Regions from separate parts of the Tatumella sp. JGM94 genome, predicted to be linked through region 2. Evidence: predicted binding sites of a transcription regulator. Region 2 holds the regulator's gene; each other region holds the start of a gene.
The links. The regulator LexA, encoded in region 2, represses DNA repair genes until DNA is damaged. The targets are predictions, from matches to a motif close to TNCTGTATGTACATACAGNA.
Positions count from the first base shown of each region.

Region 1: mutH (DNA mismatch repair endonuclease MutH) is a predicted target of LexA. The motif match lies at 4,813-4,832, and genes of this name have one in related genera.
Region 3: JK216_RS07050 (metal-dependent hydrolase) is a predicted target of LexA. The motif match lies at 1,220-1,239, and genes of this name have one in related genera.

Region 1 covers NZ_JAERJN010000010.1:77,997-84,191, forward strand. Annotated here, with positions in the region: gene thyA (thymidylate synthase) at 1-584, opposite strand, end outside; gene lgt (prolipoprotein diacylglyceryl transferase) at 581-1,462, opposite strand; gene ptsP (phosphoenolpyruvate--protein phosphotransferase) at 1,593-3,839, opposite strand; gene rppH (RNA pyrophosphohydrolase) at 3,852-4,379, opposite strand; gene mutH (DNA mismatch repair endonuclease MutH) at 5,063-5,749, shown strand; gene JK216_RS09110 (TerC family protein) at 5,809-6,195, shown strand, end outside.
Region 2 covers NZ_JAERJN010000008.1:122,652-128,846, reverse strand. Annotated here, with positions in the region: gene ubiA (4-hydroxybenzoate octaprenyltransferase) at 1-861, shown strand, start outside; gene plsB (glycerol-3-phosphate 1-O-acyltransferase PlsB) at 917-3,346, opposite strand; gene JK216_RS07925 (diacylglycerol kinase) at 3,480-3,845, shown strand; gene lexA (transcriptional repressor LexA) at 3,954-4,568, shown strand; gene dinF (MATE family efflux transporter DinF) at 4,736-6,058, shown strand; gene zur (zinc uptake transcriptional repressor Zur) at 6,076-6,195, opposite strand, start outside.
Region 3 covers NZ_JAERJN010000007.1:94,768-100,962, reverse strand. Annotated here, with positions in the region: gene JK216_RS07060 (YniB family protein) at 1-261, opposite strand, end outside; gene hxpB (hexitol phosphatase HxpB) at 430-1,104, shown strand; gene JK216_RS07050 (metal-dependent hydrolase) at 1,262-1,846, shown strand; gene osmE (osmotically-inducible lipoprotein OsmE) at 2,102-2,440, opposite strand; gene JK216_RS07040 (multidrug effflux MFS transporter) at 2,692-3,891, shown strand; gene nadE (ammonia-dependent NAD(+) synthetase) at 3,994-4,821, shown strand; gene spy (ATP-independent periplasmic protein-refolding chaperone Spy) at 4,947-5,429, opposite strand; gene astE (succinylglutamate desuccinylase) at 5,660-6,195, opposite strand, start outside.

The sequences.
Region 1 (6,195 bases), on a different contig from region 2:
TCTAAATCGCACTGCTGAGCGACCATATGTACCAGTAAAGCATAGCTGGCAATATTAAAGGGCAGACCGAGGAAAACATCGCATGAGCGCTGGTACAGCTGACAGCTTAAGCGCCCCCCGGCAACATAAAACTGGAAGAAAGCATGGCAGGGAGCCAGCGCCATTTTATCCAGTTCGCCGACATTCCACGCAGAAACAATAATCCGCCGTGAATCCGGGTCCTGTTTCAGCTGACGGATCACTTCGCTGATCTGGTCAATATGACGGCCATCGGCCGCCGGCCAGCTGCGCCATTGCTGGCCATAGACCGGCCCTAAATCACCGTTTTCGTCGGCCCACTCATCCCAGATACTGACCTTATTTTCTTTCAGATAGGCAATATTAGTATCACCCTTCAGGAACCACAGCAGCTCATGCACAATTGAACGCAGATGACACTTTTTGGTGGTCACCAGCGGAAATCCCTGTTGCAGATCAAAGCGCATCTGGTGGCCAAAGATCGACAGGGTACCGGTGCCGGTACGGTCATCTTTTGATGCACCTTCGTTTAATACTTTCTGCATCAGATCCAGATACTGTTTCATTTTACTTCACCCGGTTGTTTCAGGGGGCTGCTACGGTAAGCCCAAATCATCATAATAACACCGGCCAGAATCATTGGTATGGACAGGATCTGCCCCATACTGATTACGCCGCCAAATAACCCAAGCTGGGCATCCGGCTGGCGGAAGAACTCAACAATGATCCGGAAAGCGCCGTAACCAATCAGGAACAAACCAGACACACTTCCCCGCGGACGCGGTTTACGAATAAATACATTCAGGATGATAAATAACAGCACCCCTTCAAGTAACAGCTCATAAATCTGTGACGGATGACGCGGCAGCACACCGTAGGTATCCAGCAGTGACTGCCACTGAGGGTGGGTCGCCACCAGCGCCAGGTCTTCGCTACGGGAGCCGGGAAACAGCATCGCCCACGGACAATTCGGGTCCACGCGGCCCCATAATTCACCGTTAATAAAGTTCCCCAGACGACCGGCACCCAGCCCAAACGGGATCAGCGGGGCAATAAAGTCTGACACCTGGAAGAAAGTCCGGTGGGTGCGGCGGGCAAATACCAGCATAACCACGATCACACCAATCAGTCCGCCGTGGAATGACATACCGCCATCCCAGACCTTAAATAAATACAGGGGGTTGGCGAGAAACAGCGGCAGGTTATAAAACAACACATAGCCGATACGGCCGCCGAGGAATACCCCGAGAAAACCGGCATACAGTAAATTTTCGACTTCGTTTTTGGTCCAGCCACTGCCGGGCTTACTGGCCCTGCGTCCTGCCAGCCACATGGCAAAGATAAATCCGATCAGGTACATCAGACCGTACCAGTGAAGAGCAACCGGGCCGACAGAAAAAATCACCGGGTCAAATTTTGGAAAAGCGAGGTAGCCGTTTGTCATCTTTCACCATTATTTTTCTATCTGAAAGCCAGCCGGTACTGAGAGATCTCCCGCGCTGGCCGTAAAGAGTTGCGCATCATAGCACAGCCGCTGTCGGCGTGTGACCGGCAAATGTAAACAGCAATGAGTCTCATCGCCCGCCGCGGATTAAGCCTCCCAGCCCCCGCCGCTCCATAAACACCACCACCTGATAACGCACCTCGCTGGCGGTACTGGCCTGTAATACCTGCGCGGTCAGCTGTTCTGTTTCGTCACAATCCAGATGACGCAGCAGATATTTCACCCGCGGGACATTTTTGCCGTTCATACTTAAATGGCGGAATCCCATACCTGTCAGTAGTGCCACACACATCGGGTCACCGGCCATCTCACCACACAGGCTGAGCGGCAGGTTATGGCGACGGGCTTCGGCGCTGATATGATACAAGGCCTGTAATACTGAAGGGTGTAATGAATCGTAAAGGTTTGCCACCCGGGTATTATTCCTGTCGACAGCCAGCAGGTACTGGGTCAGATCATTACTGCCGACCGAGATAAAATCGACACTGCGGGCCACCTGCGGGATAAGGAATATCATCGAGGGCACTTCAATCATAATGCCGATTTTCGGACGCGGGATCACATACCCCAGCATCTCTTCCACTTCATGACCGGCACGTTCGATCAGTTTACGCGCCTCATCGATTTCGTCGATGCTGGTCACCATCGGTAACAGAATATTCAGGTTGCCTGAGGCGGCATTGGCCCGCAGCATGGCACGGACCTGTACCAGAAAAATCTCCGGCTGATCGAGAGTCAGGCGGATCCCCCGCCACCCCAGGCTGGGGTTTTCTTCACTGATCGGCATATAAGGCAGTTGCTTATCGGCACCGATATCCAGGGTGCGCAGTGTGACAGACTTATTATTGAACAGCTGTAACATCCCCTGATACTGGGCCACCTGCTCTTCTTCGGACGGAAACCCGCTTTGCAGCATAAACGGCACTTCGGTACGATACAGGCCGACACCATCCACCCAACTGTTCATTTCCTGTTCCAGCTCGGCACTCAGCCCGGCATTCAGCAGAATTTCCACCGCTTCGCCGCTTTTCAGCATTGCCGGGTGTTCCGCTTCGGCTTCGGCGGTTTTACTCAGGGCATTTTCTTCACGGATCAGCCGCTGATATTCTTTAATCAGAATAGGTTCAGGATCGATCAGCAACTCACCACGGTAGCCGTCAACAATCAGTAACTGCTTGTGCAGCTGTTCGGGGCGGATATCCGCGCCCATCACCGCCGGTATCCCCATGGCACGGGTTAAAATAGCCGCATGGGAGTTGGCGGCACCGTCACGTACCACCACACCGGCCAGACGTTCCGGCGGAACTTCGGCCAGGGCCGTCGCGGTCAGTTCATCGGCTACCAGAACAAAACGTTCCGGCCAGGCATTCGTGCCCTGCAGGCTGTCGTCAAGATGAAACAGCAGCCGCTGCCCAAGTTCACGGATATCGCCACTGCGTTCCCGCAGATAGGCATCTTTTAAATCGGCAAACTGACCCGCGTATTGTTCAATCACCGTTTTCACGGCCCATTCGGCGACTGAACCACGATCTATTTCTGCCAGCAGATCTTTCTTCAGGCGCGGATCACTCAGCAGGTGCGAGTAGAGGTCAAAAATAGCCGCACTTTCTTTCTGCACACTGCTGGTAAAACGTTTGCTGTAGCGACGGAACTCGTCACCGGCTTCACTGATCGCCAGTAACAGACGCTCCCGCTCCTGCTCGCTGTCGAGTGTCGATGCGCGCGATACCTGATCAAGGGTCGGCTGTACATGGTCAACCCAGCCGGGGGCGACGGCTACCCCGGGCGAGGCGGCGATAGCTTTAATACGGCTCTGGCGGAACAAACCAAACAACTGTCCGGTCTGCGACTGGGAGAGTAATGCGCCGACCTGAGTCGCGAGGGTCATCAGGAAAGACTCTTCCGATTCGTCGAAGGAACGCAGTTCCCGCTGCTGTACCACCAGTACCCCCGTCACCTGACGGCGGTTAATTACCGGCACACCGAGAAAAGAACGATAATTTTCTTCTTTCACTGACGGGATAAATTTAAAACTGGGGTGGCTCTGAACATCGGCGAGGTTAATCGGTTCGGCAAGACGCCCGACCAGCCCGACAATGCCTTCGTCAAAAGCCAGGGTAATGGTTCTGCCACGCGGTTTTTTTAAACCGCGTGTCGCCATCAGGTAGTAGCACTGACGCTCATGGTCAGCCAGATACACCGAACAGACTTCGGTATCCATCATCCGGCAGATCTCATTAACCAGTATTTCCAGTGCTTCATTGAGTCGGGAAGCACCGGCAACCTTTTCCACAATATCGCGCAACTGGGTGAGCATCAGCGGCATGCCCTATCCTCTTTTTCTTCGGCCGGAGGGTTGACTGCGTTGCAGTGAATTTTCCGTGACAGACATCACTACGGTAGCGAACTCTTTCATCACCCGACGATAAACATCACGTTTAAAAGAGACCACCTGGCGAACCGGATACCAAAAACTCACCCATCGCCAGCCATCAAACTCGGGGGTACTGCTTCCCTGTACGTTAATGGCACCATCATGAGATTGCAGCTGTAACAGAAACCATTTTTGTTTCTGGCCGATGCACACCGGCCGGGTATCCCAACGCACCAAACGTTTTGGCAACCTGTAACGCAGCCAGTTGCGGGTCGATGCAATAATTCTGACATCTTTACGATGCAATCCGACTTCTTCGAACAATTCGCGATACATCGCCTGTTCCGGCGTTTCCCCGGGGTTGATACCTCCCTGGGGGAACTGCCAGGAATGCTGTCCAAAGCGCCTGGCCCACAATACCTGTCCCTGCCTGTTACAGATCACAATCCCAACATTCGGGCGGTAGCCATCATCATCGATCACCAGACTACCTCAAATCTATCTTCAGATAGCCTGATTGTTTCATACTCCTTACAGACGGTAAACCATTGGCTGTCAGGGTTTCATCAGAATAATTCCGGAATAACTCACAATTCTTAGCCAAGTTATAAACAGCAGCCGGTAGCCGGAGACAATTTTATGCACCTTTTCTGTGGATAGCTTTGTGCAGAACGCGGGAATTTAATGAATAATAGACCAGTAAAACCCGATTCCCCATAAAAAAAGACAGAAATAAAACACTTAAATTACAAATAGATAATTAATATAAGCGCGATAAAAAAAGCCGGATTAGCTGCCAGCGATAAAGATAACTTAACTCACTGAACAAAAAATAACCACCGGCATTTTTATCCACAGTTTATGGTGATAACTTATCCATTACTGCCTGAAAAATGGCACAGGGTGGCAAAGTCAAGGCTGTAAATCGAACCAGTAGTCAGGTTAATACACAGTTATCCAGTTTTTCTGTGGATAACTGGGCGGATAATCCTGTTTATTATCGATGACAACAGGGTATAAACCGGTCACAGGTCAGAGGGTACAACCGAAAACGGATTAAAAAACCATGATTAATCATGCTATTATTAGCTTTATCCCCGATAATTTATTCTGCAGATCCGCGCCTGTACCACGGCGAGTGTTTTTTAACCAACTCATGAGGCCGAATGTCTTATTCTCCTGAACCTTTGTCTGCGCCGGAAAGCGAACAGATCTTAATGCAACGGGCCTGTGCATTGGCCGGACAATCGATGGAAGAGCTGGCCGGCAGGCTGGGGATAACCGTGCCTGCCGACTTGCGCCGCGATAAAGGCTGGATTGGCACATTACTCGAACGCCACCTCGGTGCCAGTGCCGGCAGTAAAGCAGAGCAGGATTTCTCCCATCTGGGGATTGAACTGAAAACAATCCCCGTTGACCGTCTTGGCCGGCCGCTGGAAACCACCTTTGTCTGCGTAGCCCCCCTGACCGGTAATAGCGGTGTTGACTGGCAACACTGCCATTTGCGGCATAAACTTTCATGTGTACTGTGGATGCCGGTGGAAGGCGACCGCGCAATTCCGCTGAAAGATCGCCGTATCGGCAGCCCGCTGTTATGGCGTCCTTCGGCGGAAGAAGAACAGCAACTGCGCGCAGACTGGGAAGAACTGATGGAGATGATCGTATTGGGCAGGGTAGAGAATATTACCGCCCGCCACGGTCAGTACCTGCAAATCCGTCCCAAAGCCGCCAACAGTAAGGCCCTGACTGAAGCTATTGGCCCGCAGGGGCAGCCGGTACTGACCCTGCCACGGGGTTTTTACTTAAAGAAAACCTTTACCGGCCCGCTGCTGGCCCGTCATTTTTTACTTTAGTCAGGGAATACTGCCCGGTTATACTCTTCGTTTAGCTTTTGTTTAGGATTGATGTGAGTATGTTCGAGTGGATTGCGGACCCTAATGCCTGGCTGGCGCTCGGGACACTGATTGTTCTGGAAGTCGTTCTCGGTATCGACAATATTATTTTTCTTTCACTGGTGGTGGCAAAACTGCCTGCACACCAGCAAAACCGAGCCCGCCGTCTGGGTCTGATGGCCGCCATGCTGATGCGGCTGGCATTGCTGGCCTCAATTGCCTGGGTTGTACGCCTGACTACCCCCCTGTTCACCCTGTTCAGTCATGAGTTTTCCGCCCGTGACTTGATCCTGCTGGCCGGAGGACTGTTCCTGATCTGGAAGTCCGGCAAAGAAATTCATGAAACGATTGAAGGCGGTGAAGAGGTCAGAGCCAGTCGCGTACATTCATTCTTCGGCGCGATTGTG
Region 2 (6,195 bases):
AAATTCCGGGCGTATATGCGCCTGATGCGTATTGATAAACCCATCGGTACTTTGCTGCTGTTATGGCCAACCCTGTGGGCTTTATGGCTGGCCGGACAGACATTGCCGCCTTTTTCAGTGCTGGTGGTTTTTGTCCTCGGGGTGATTGTTATGCGCGCCGCCGGATGTGTTATTAATGATTATGCAGACAGAAATGTGGACGGGCATGTAAAGCGTACCCGTCTGCGGCCGCTGCCTGCGGGCCAGGTCACAGAGAATGAAGCGAAAGGGCTGTTTCTGACACTGGTGGTGGTGGCTTTTCTGCTGGTACTGACGATGGGCACCCGGACGGTACTGTTATCTGTGGGCGGGCTGGTGCTGGCCAGCGCTTATCCGTTTATGAAACGTTATACCCATCTGCCTCAGGTCGTGCTGGGAGCTGCGTTTGGCTGGGCAATTCCAATGGCGTGGATGGCCGTCAGCGGGGAGTTATCTCTGGCATGCTGGCTGATTTTCCTGGCGAATGTGTGCTGGACAGTGGCCTATGACACCTTTTATGCCATGGTTGATCGCGATGATGACCTGAAAATTGGGGTGAAATCGACGGCCGTATTATTCGGGCGTCACGATAAACTGATTATTGGTTTACTGCAGATAACTACGCTGGTTCTGCTGGCCGTGTCCGGTCAGTTGCTGAGCCTGAATGGCTGGTATTATCTGTCGCTGGTGATCGCCGCAGGATTTTTTATTTATCAGCAACGGCTGGTGGCCGGACGCAACCGCGATGCCTGCTTTCAGGCATTCCTGAATAATAACTATGTCGGGCTGGTAATTTTTGGCGGAATTGTACTGAGTACCCTGCCGTTTATTAATCTGATGTAACCGGCAACCTAAAAGAAAAGGGCGCTCCGTTCACGGGGCGCCCTTTTTTATCCGGCTATTCCTGATCAGAGGCAATACCGTTTTCGATAGTCTGGCGGACATCGCTGCTTGTCAAATCAAGCAGGATCTGACGCATACCACGGGTTTTTTCCGGTTCAGAATCGTCTTTATCACTGATATAGCCTTCATCCCGTAATGTCAGCACTAACCCGGAGAATACCGCTTTATCGAAGAACTCCGGCGCGTTAATTCCGTGCAGTACCGATAAACGTTGTGCCAGGGTACGGCTCTCTTTTTCCAGGGTACCACGGTTAATCGCGGGTTTCGCATTCAGGATGGCGAAGGTGATGGCATAACGCTGCAGGGTTTCCCGGATTCCTGCCGCCAGCAGTCCCAGTACCCGCGAACGCGGTTTATGCACTGCATAATGTTCGCCGTCACTGCGGATCAGCGACTGACTGACCAGTTCCTGACACAGATCGCGGATAACCTCCGGCAGTTGCTCAGCTTCCCAGTGCAGGAAAAGCTCACTTTTCAGCAGCGGATAAATCAGTGCCACTTCCCGCTGCAGCTCATCTTTACGAATAGTCCCGTGCTGATGAATTATGGCGGCAATCAGGGATGGCATTACCAGTAAGTGCAGGATATTGTTCCGGTAATAGGTCATCAGAACCGCCTGCTCTTTCGGCAATATGATCATATCCCCGATATTATCGTGCTCAGTGGTGAACTTGTTCATACTTACAGCATGGCTAAGCAAGTCTTCGGCAGACATCTCCGGGATGGTGGTCCCTTCACTGTACGGCACATTACGTAATAACTGGCTGTAACACTCCAGCTGTTCCAGCAGTTGTTCACGGGTCAGTGAACGCTGCGGAGAAGCCAGTAATGCGGTAACACACAGGTTCATGGCATTTGCGGCCCCGGCGTTATTGATCCGCACCATCACTTTGCGGGCAATGTCATTAACCACCGGCGTCATCCACGCCGGACGTTGTGGCTCTATCGGATCGATATCGTCACGCCATTCCGGCACCTGGTTATTCAGATAGTTAACCAGCGGCAAGGGTTCACCGAAGTTCACATATCCCTGGCCCAGATTACGCAGTTTGCGTAAACCACGCAGCATCTGCAGCAGGCTCTCTTTTTCTTTGGTCGCTCCCCGCAGCTCCTTGGCGTAGGTCGCGACTTCCATCACATGCTCATAGCCAATATAAATCGGCACCAGAGTAATTGGCCGGTTACCGCCACGCAGCATGGCCTGCAAGGTCATGCTCAGGGTACCGGTTTTGGGCTCCAGCAAGCGTCCGGTACGTGACCGTCCGCCTTCAACGAAGTATTCGACCGAATAGCCGCGGCTGAACAGTTCACCCAGGTACTCGCGGAACACGGTTGAATAGAGCTTGTTGCCTTTAAAAGTACGGCGGATAAAGAACGCCCCCAGGCGACGAAAGACCGGGCCGGCAGGCCAGAAATTCAGGTTAATACCCGCGGCAATATGCGGGGGAACCAGTCCCTGATGATAAAGCACATAGGAAAGTAACAGATAGTCCATATGGCTGCGGTGGCAGGGGACATACACCAGTTCGTGGCCATCCTGTGCCAGCTGGCGGATACGTTCGCCGCCACTGACATTAATTCCTTTATACAACCGGCTCCACAGCCAGCCCATCACACGGTCGGTGATACGAATGGCTTCATAGGAGAAATCGGCAGCGATCTCTTCCATCATCGCGACCGCATTTTTCTGTGCCGTATCGTAGGACACTTTCTTGCTACGGGCTTCATCTTCTACCGCTTTGGCAATCGCTTTTGACTGCAGCAGTTTATTAAACAGATCCTGCCGGGCCGGTAAACGCGGTCCGACCGCCGCCAGCCGTTGCCGTGAAAAATGGATATGGGCCACACGGGATAATTTATGGGCGATGGATTGATCGGTACCGTGTTCATCTGCCATCTGACGCAGAGAAACCTTGGGTGAGAACCGGACAAAACTATCGCGTCCCAGCCAGAGAATGGCAAAGAACTTCTGTATTCCGTTAAGTTCACGCAGGAACGGCGCCTGTGCTCCCTGAACTTCTTTACCAGGCGCGCGGCCGAACATCACCGATACCGGCACCAGCTGAACATCCAGAGCCGGATTATTGCGGTGCAGGTCGAGGTAATCATGGAAGATTTTTACCGTTTCCTGATTCGGAGTGAAATAGGGCAGTAACCGTGGTCCATCGTGGATAAATACATGACGGGGTAAAAAATGACCATCGATTTCCACCGGCTGTAACGGATCCGGCAGATCATGCTGCAGGCATTGGGCACGCATCGCCAGAAGATCCGCTTTGGAATCATACGGGAATACATAGATAATGGGCCGGGTCGGATCCAGCCCCAGTTCGGAGAAAGGATCTTCCGGGATAACTTTGCTCTTAACCAGCAAAGATAATGGAAAACTGAGTAATTTATAATAAAGTTTACGCCAACCTGACATAGACAAATCTGCGGCCTCTTACTGTTAGCAAAGCGGCGCAAGCATACCAGAAACTACAAAGAAGATCTGTGAGGATACAACGAATCGTATCCTGATATAACGGTAATTTTTATCATAAAAGGAGTAAACAGGGATGGCGGGTACGACAGGCGGATGGCGGAGAATAATAAAAGCCGCGGGCTATTCATGGCAGGGACTGCGTGCGGCCTGGCGCCATGAAGCAGCCTTCCGGCAGGAAGCCGTGCTGGCAGCCGTGGCGGTGATTGTTGCCTGCTGGCTGAATGTGGATACAGTCACCAGGATACTGCTGATTGGTTCGGTGGTGCTGGTTGTTATCGTTGAAGTCCTTAACAGCGCGATTGAAGCGGTTGTGGACCGGCTGGGGCCTGAAATTCATCCGTTATCTGGCCGGGCGAAGGACTTAGGTTCGGCGGCGGTGTTTCTGGCATTGCTGCTGGCGGCTTTTGTCTGGATCGCTCTGTTATGGCAGTGGTGGTGAGTGGCGGGATCTTAACCGACAGTTGTTTGTTTTATGACGGTTTTTGGTTCCCATTTAGAAAATACCTGTATATACTCACAGCGACTGTATAAACAACCAGGGGGCGGGATGAAAGCATTAACCAGCAGGCAACAGCAGGTCTATGACCTGATTCGCGACCATATTCAACAGACGGGTATGCCGCCGACGCGCGCAGAAATTGCGTCCCAGCTGGGTTTCCGTTCCCCGAATGCCGCAGAAGAGCATCTGAAAGCTCTGGCGCGTAAAGGTGTTATTGAAATCGTCTCCGGGGCATCGCGGGGTATTCGCCTGCTGATGGAAGAAGAAACCACCGAGGGATTACCACTGATCGGCCGTGTCGCTGCCGGTGAGCCCCTGCTTGCCCAGCAGCATATTGAAAGCCATTTTCAGGTTGATCCGGCGCTGTTTAAACCGTCAGCGGATTTCCTGCTCAGGGTCAGCGGTACCTCAATGAAAGACATCGGTATTATGGACGGCGATCTGCTGGCGGTACATAAAACCCAGGATGTCCGTAATGGTCAGGTGGTTGTGGCAAGAATTGATGACGAAGTAACAGTGAAACGCTGGAAAAAACAGGGTAACACTGTGCAACTGCTCCCCGAAAATAGCGAATTCTCGCCGATTGTGGTTGATATCCGCGAACAAAACCTGACGGTTGAAGGCCTGGCGGTAGGCGTTATCCGTAACGGCGAGTGGTTATAGTCCGCCGCTGATCACCTCTGCTCCTGCTGGCTGAGTAAGATGTCTCAGCCAGACGGTTCCTTACTGTCCCCTGTTCCCGCGCCTGCTAGTTTTACTGATGCCGCTGTCATATAGTGCCCGTATTGTCTCTCTTTGTGCCTTTTGCGATGTGACCTGCAGGATTATTCATGTCTTTTCTTAGCTCTACCGATAAGCAACTCTGGCGGCTGGCATTACCGATGATCCTGTCAAATGTCACTGTACCACTGACAGGACTGGTGGATACGGCGGTGATTGGCCATCTCGGCAGTGCCATTTACCTTGGTGGTGTGGCCATCGGGACGACCGTAACCAGCTTTCTGTTTATGTTATTGCTGTTCCTGCGGATGAGCACTACCGGGATGACCGCCCAGGCGCTGGGGAAAAAAAATAATACCTTGCTGGCCAGGGCGCTGGTGCAGCCGGTGCTCATTAGCCTGATTGCCGGCGCGGTGTTTATTTTGCTGCGTCAGCCTGTCAGTCATATAGCCACCGGGATTATGGGCGGTGATCCGGCAACGCTGGTACAGGCTCGTGAGTTTATTGATGTACGCTGGCTGAGTGCGCCAGCGACCTTTGCTAACCTGGTACTGCTCGGCTGGCTGCTGGGGGTGCAATATGCCCGTGCGCCGGTGATTTTGCTGGTGACAGGCAACCTGGTCAATCTGGCGCTGGAACTCCTGCTGGTACTGCACCTGCATCTCGGGGTCCGGGGCGCGGCGGCGGCGACGGTTATTGCCGAATATATCACGCTGCTGACGGGTATGCTGCTGGTATGGCGTGTTCTGAAACAGCGGAAAATCACAGGGCGTATGTTACTTAACGGCTGGCGGGGTGATATGAAACGGTTACTGGGACTAAACCGGGATATTTTACTGCGTTCCCTGTTATTACAACTCTGTTTTGCCTCACTGACCATGACCGGGGCGAGACTGGGGAGTGATATTGTGGCGGTGAACGCCTTACTGATGATGTTTCTGACTTTTACATCCTATGCACTGGATGGTTTTGCGTATGCCGTGGAGGCAGTATCCGGTGAGGCCTATGGTGCCAGAACGGCCGGTAAACTGCATGAGGTCTGGCATGCATCCTGTCGTCAGGCCGGGATGGTTGCCGTTGGTTTTTCCCTGCTTTATGGGCTGGCCGGGCCGTATATTATTGATCTGCTGACATCTCTGCACTCTCTCCGGCAACTGGCCAGCCATTATCTTATCTGGCAGATTATTCTGCCAGTGGTCGCGGCAGGCAGTTATCTGCTGGATGGCTTATTTGTCGGTGCCGCCCGCGGCCGGGAAATGCGTAACAGTATGGCCATTGCGGCCGCCGGTTATGGTCTGACTTTATGTACAGTTCCCTGGCTGGGTAACCACGGGTTGTGGCTGGCAATCTGTGTATTTATGGTTCTGCGGGGTGTCACCTTATGGCGTCGCTGGCATTACCATCAGCGTAATAATAGCTGGTTCAGCGACTGAATTACGGGAGCGGCAGATTACCGGCCGGGACGTTTTTTCGGCTCTGCTTTGTGGTCATGCTGACAATGGTCAGGATCATCACAGGCTGCAACTTCGGCACATTTTTCACATAAACCATGGGCTTCGATAACACTATG
Region 3 (6,195 bases), on a different contig from region 2:
TAAAACATTATTCTGAGTGCGGAACTCAGGTACCGGTGAGTTATTCCAGAACAGATCCAGAAAATGGGTATTAAACTTCGTCATGTCAATCATCACATGCAGAAAGTCAGATAATACAGAATCAATCCCGGGCTGTTTGTCACTATGAATAAACAGAAAATTAAGGAACGATATGACTGTCGATAGGGTAGCCGGAATAAACAGTACCCAGCCGGCAATTTTTTTGGCTATCGCAATCCGGCCAATCTGTTGGTAATTCATGCTCTCTCCTGAAGCGGGTTTCGTGTTACAAGTCTACCTGCGACCTGACTATTTTTCCTGTTTTATGCTGTTACAATAGCTGTCGCGGAATGTTTTTTCTCAGACCGTACAACTTTCATTTATGTTGTGTGGGCTCTGAGCCCTGATGTAACCATTAATGGAGGGTTTATGGCTTATCATCGCCCAGTGAAAGCAGCAATTTTTGATATGGACGGACTGCTGATAAATTCTGAGCCGTTCTGGCATCAGGCTGAACTGGAGGTATTTTCTGCCGCCGGACTGGATATCAGTCTGCGGAATAGTTTTCCGGAAACCACTGGCCTGCGTATTGATCAGGTCGTCGCCATGTGGTTTGAGGCCTGCCATGTCCGGCACCTTTCTGCCGGACAAATCACCGCACAAATCTTCGCCCGGGTGGTTCAGCTGATACAGGAACAACAACCTCTGATGCCGGGGGTTCGCGAAGCATTAACGCTGTGCCGTGATAATCGGCTGAAAATTGGCCTGGCGTCCGCATCTCCCCTTAACCTGATAGAAATGGTGCTGGAACTGTTCTCACTGCGTGATTTTTTTCAGGTGGTCGTTTCAGCAGAAAAATTACCCTACAGTAAACCTCACCCTCAGGTTTACCTGAATGCGGCCAGTGAACTCAATGTGGATCCCCTGCACTGTGTTGCTCTCGAAGATTCACTTAACGGAATGGTAGCCGCCAAAGCTGCCAGAATGCGGGTTCTGGTAGTGCCTGCTGCCAACGAGGCCGCACAGCCGGTCTGGAGTCTGGCTAACGCCCGCCTGAACTCTCTGCGGGAACTCAACCCGGCGTTACTGGGTATCAGCGACTAAAAAATACTCTGCCGGGAGAGGTACTCTCCCGACAGGCTCTGTCTGATGTTGTTTTTTCAGTATATAGTTATTAATTGTTACACCGTCACATATACATTAACTGTATAAATACCTATACTGTATGCATTGACAGTTTAAGGTAGTTGCAGGGTATCTCATGACGGCCGAAGGCCACATTCTTTTTGCATTAGCCAGTGCCATCATTGCCAAGCGCAGTGAACTGACGCCGGTGATAGCAAATGCCGACTGGTGGCATTTAATTTCGGCGACCATACTCACATGTCTGTTGCCCGACATTGACCATCCGAGCTCAGTACTCGGACAACGGTTCCGCTGGATATCAAAGCCTATTGCCCGAATGTTCGGCCATCGTGGTTTTACTCACAGTTTAATCGCTATCGGGGCCGGCCTATGGTTATTGTGGGTCAAACTCCCGGCGGCGATGTGGCTGCCCGCAGATGTGATGCAAGGTATGGTTCTGGGCTACCTGAGCCATATTGTTGCAGATATGCTGACGCCTGCCGGAGTACCGTTGTTGTGGCCCTGCCGCTGGCGATTCCGTTTTCCTATTTTACAGCCACAAAAAAGTAACCAGCTGGAACGATTATTTTGTGTCACGCTGGTGATGTGTGCCGTTTGTTTGCCGGGGCAACTGACTAAGCAGTTTTTTACTGCCACCGGACGCCAGCTATATTCCACCGCCGTTAGCTGGCAAAAACAGCTGATCAGCCCTCGTCAGTAATGTTCTTCCGGTCATTATACTGGCGGGTCTCCGGCAGACTGCAGTTATCATGACCCGGCTATCAGCAGACGGTTCAGAACAGACTAAATCGTGCAATCGGAGTAAAAACGGCGGCAGAGATCTGAGTTTTTATCCGACAGTGCGCTGGCTTCTGCCGGGCGGCCTGTATACCCACGCTCTCCGTCCTGCCGGGCCGACGTCTGAAAGGCCAGCAAGGCTGGCCTGAAGATAGTCGCTATACACAGACTCCTCTATCTAGCGCTGCGGGGCCTGCGGATCAGTATCATACTCTGCACAACTCTGGAAACCATAGTTCATCACATGCCCGGTATCATTGAAACTGACGAAATAGGTAAGTGGTTTTCCATTGTCTTCGCCAATGATGTAGGTTTCGCAGGTACCTCGTGCATGGATCATGGTAATTTCCGAAACCGGACGACCGCCAATCTGACGAACCTGCTCGCGGGTCATCCCTTTTTTCACATCTTTAACCACAGGTTTGGTGACATAGCTTTCAGCCTGATGATAGCTACTGCAACCAGAAAGTACCGCCAGCGCCAGTCCGGCAGCCATAAACCCGGTGATTTTACGCATTATTTACCTCACTGTAATGGTTATGCACAACAACATATATCAGAGGCTTTCACCGGCAGACAGCTGCGGAGCGTCATCTCTGATAGTGATAAAACAAATGGTCAGCATGGACGGATGATTTATAAACCGATATTCTCACCCTGTATCCTGCCAGGGCATTTTGCATCTGATGCCCCGGTTATATAAACATATTATATTTCATACTTATAACTCACGTAATTATCGCTGGTTATTTTATACTCAGAGGAAAAATGTCCAAAGCTCCCCCCCATCGCATTGCTTTCGCCATAACACTCGGCCTGATGGCCGGTCTTGGCCCTTTATGTATCGACCTCTATCTTCCGGCACTCCCGCAATTGTCCGGTTCCCTGAATGTGACGACAGCAGTCGCACAGCTCAGTCTGACCGCAGGTTTACTGGGACTGGGTATCGGCCAGTTACTGTTCGGTCCGATGAGCGACAAATACGGACGTAAAGGCCCGCTGGCCTTATCATTACTGGTATTGTTTATTGCCTCTGTTGTCTGTTCACTGGCACAGAACATCGACCAGTTACTGGTTGCCAGATTCTTCCAGGGGCTTGGCGGAGCCGGAGGCGCCGTGTTGTCACGGGCAATAGCCCGTGATATGTACAGTGGTCACGAACTGACACGCTTCTTTGCCTTACTGATGCTGGTCAATGGCGTAGCCCCGATTGCAGCGCCGGTTATCGGAGGCGCGCTGATGGGGATCATGAACTGGCGTGGGATATTCCTGGTGCTGGCAGGAATATCCATACTGTTATTTATTCTCTCGCGGCTGGGTATTAATGAATCCCTGGCCCATGAACACCGCAGCAAAGGGTCAATACTCTCTGCCTGGGCTGCACTGGGAAAAGTGGTGACCCATCGCCCGTTTATGGGATTCTGTCTGACACAGGGCTTTATGATGGCCGGTATGTTTGCCTATATCGGCGCTTCGCCGTTTGTGCTTCAGCAAATTTACGGTATGTCGCCCCAGACTTTCAGCCTGTGCTTTGCCCTGAATGGTCTGGGGCTGATTATTGCTTCTCAGACCAGTGCACGGCTGAGTCCTTATTTCGGCGAATATAATGTCCTTAAAGGCGGACTCATACTGGCATTTGTCGCTTCTTCCGGCCTGTTAATTGCCGGAATCAGTCATGCACCATTAGCCGTCGTGCTGACTGCCCTGTTCTTCAGTATTTCCAGCAATGCGGTTATCTCCACCACCGCGTCTTCACTGGCAATGCAGAGTCAGGGAAAACGTGCCGGCAGCGCCTCGGCAGTCATTGGCGTCACAATGTTTACCCTGGGTTCACTGAGCGTGCCGGTCACCGGCCTCGGCGGAACATCTGTGTTTAGTATGACCGCAACCATCTTCGGTTGTTTTATGCTGGCAATTCTGATGTTTACTTTTGTCGCAAAAAAACCGCTGACCCTGCAGAGAAAATAATGGGCCCGCCGCTGCCAGGAGTTATCGTGCAGCGCCGGATTATCTGATAATACGTATGACACTGCGGCCTGACAGGCCGCCATAGAGCTGAGGAAAACTTGTATGGCATTACAACAGGAAATTATCCGCGCACTGGGTGTCAGGCCGGTGATTGATGTGCAGCAGGAAATCCGTACCAGCACAGAGTTTCTGAAATCCTACCTGAAAACTTATCCGCAGCTGAAAAGCCTGGTGCTGGGGATCAGTGGCGGGCAAGACTCTACACTGACCGGAAAACTTTGCCAGACCGCAATTGCAGAACTGCGTGAAGAAAGCGGTAATAACGATTACACCTTTATCGCAGTACGCCTGCCCTACGGCAACCAGGCCGATGAACAGGATTGTCAGGATGCCCTGGCATTTATCCAGCCCGACCGGACCCTGACCGTTAATATAAAACCAGCCGTCCTCGCCAGTGAAAATGCCTTAAAAGACGCAGGGATCACCCTGTCAGACTTTGTCCGGGGGAATGAAAAAGCCCGCGAGCGCATGAAAGCACAGTACAGTATCGCCGGTATGACTGCCGGGGTGGTGGTCGGCACAGACCATGCCGCAGAGGCCGTCACCGGTTTCTTTACCAAATATGGCGATGGTGGCACCGATCTTAATCCACTGTTTCGCCTGAATAAACGCCAGGGTAAGCAGCTGCTGAAACAGCTGGGTTGTCCGGAACATTTATACCTGAAACACCCCACGGCTGACCTTGAAGACGGTCGTCCCGGGTTACAGGATGAAGTGGCTCTGGGTGTCACTTATCAGCAGATTGACGATTATCTGGAAGGTCAGAGTATCGATCCGAATGCAGCAAAAATTATCGAAGGCTGGTATCTGAAAACTGAACATAAACGTCAGCCACCGATTACGGTCTTTGATGATTTCTGGAAAAAATAGTTATTCCCTGTAATATGCCCTAGCCTCCGGCTGTGGCATAGCACGAAAAACCGCCGTTGTGGCTGACGATAATACCTGTCATCAGTCACAACGGCGGTCTCACAAAATACATTCAGGTCAGCATATTAGCCCGGGTTGCGAGGCTGATGACGCCCGCCCATTTCCGGCTTTTCCGTCAGGCGCTTTTCAACATTCGCATTGTATTGTTTTTTCTGATCAGCCGTCAGGACATTATACAGCTTATTGTCAGTTTCCAGGCGCTGCAATGCGTTGTCTTTCGCACTTGCCGTCATCTGAGCTGCCTCAGCTTCCGCTTTACTGCGGTCGAAACTGTCAGAAGCAATAATTGAATGAACCGCCCGGCGTTGTTCAACCGATGGACGTTTCATCTGCTGATGACCGGCTTTCATAATATCGCGTATCTGTTGCTTCTGCGCATCTGTCAGGTTCAGGCCTTTAAACATCATTGGTCCTTCACCTTCCCCGCGACACGGGCATTTATGCTGTGCTGACGGTGGTGGTGTCAGGTTCTCAGCTTCCGCATGAACAACAGAGGCTGCTCCTAAAGCCAGAGATGAAGCCAGAATCAGTGAAGTGAGTTTACGCATAGTTTTATCCTTAACAGTTTTTATATATCTGACCAACAGGTCGCCGCTGAGATAAAGTCTAGCGCTAACAACGTCAATTATTCAGTAACTGGGTAAATCACTGAAAACAAAAAAGCTAAAAAGACAACGATCATGGAGAAAAAATGGATGAAGTCATCAGGGATTGCTAAGAAACCGCTGATCGGACGGCAACAGGCCGGAGAATATACCGGCCTGCAGTCAGAGGCAGGTTAGTTCTCTTCCACCAGCATCAGACCTGCCCGCAGTCCGGCAGCCACCCGTGGGTTCGGAAACAGCACCCTTTCGCCGCCGGCATTGCCGACCAGATATTGCTGTTCACCATCTTCGGCCAGTAAGGTTCCGGCAGGAAATTGCGTGAAATTAAGTGTCGAATCAGACATATGCAAGCAAAACTCATCACTTAACCGGGTTATCTGCTGTGCCACACGGAAGCGAACGGCCGGTTTTACCGGCCGGGCAGGCAGCAGACAGTCCCCGCAAATTAACGCCATCAGGGCGTCACGGGTTTGTTCAAAATCTGATAACTGATTTTTACCGAAGGGTAAAGCTTTACCGAGCTCCAGGGTACAACTCTGAGCCGACAGTGAATTGCAGCTGAAATGGCTAAAGGTTCCGCCCGGCGAGCGATGAAACACCAGTGCTTCAGCCCCGGCACAGTTCAGCCAGTCAATAAAATTCTCCTGCCAGGGCTCAGAATTAACCGGTAACACCCCGAATTTCTGGTAAAGCGAACCGCGGATCGCCG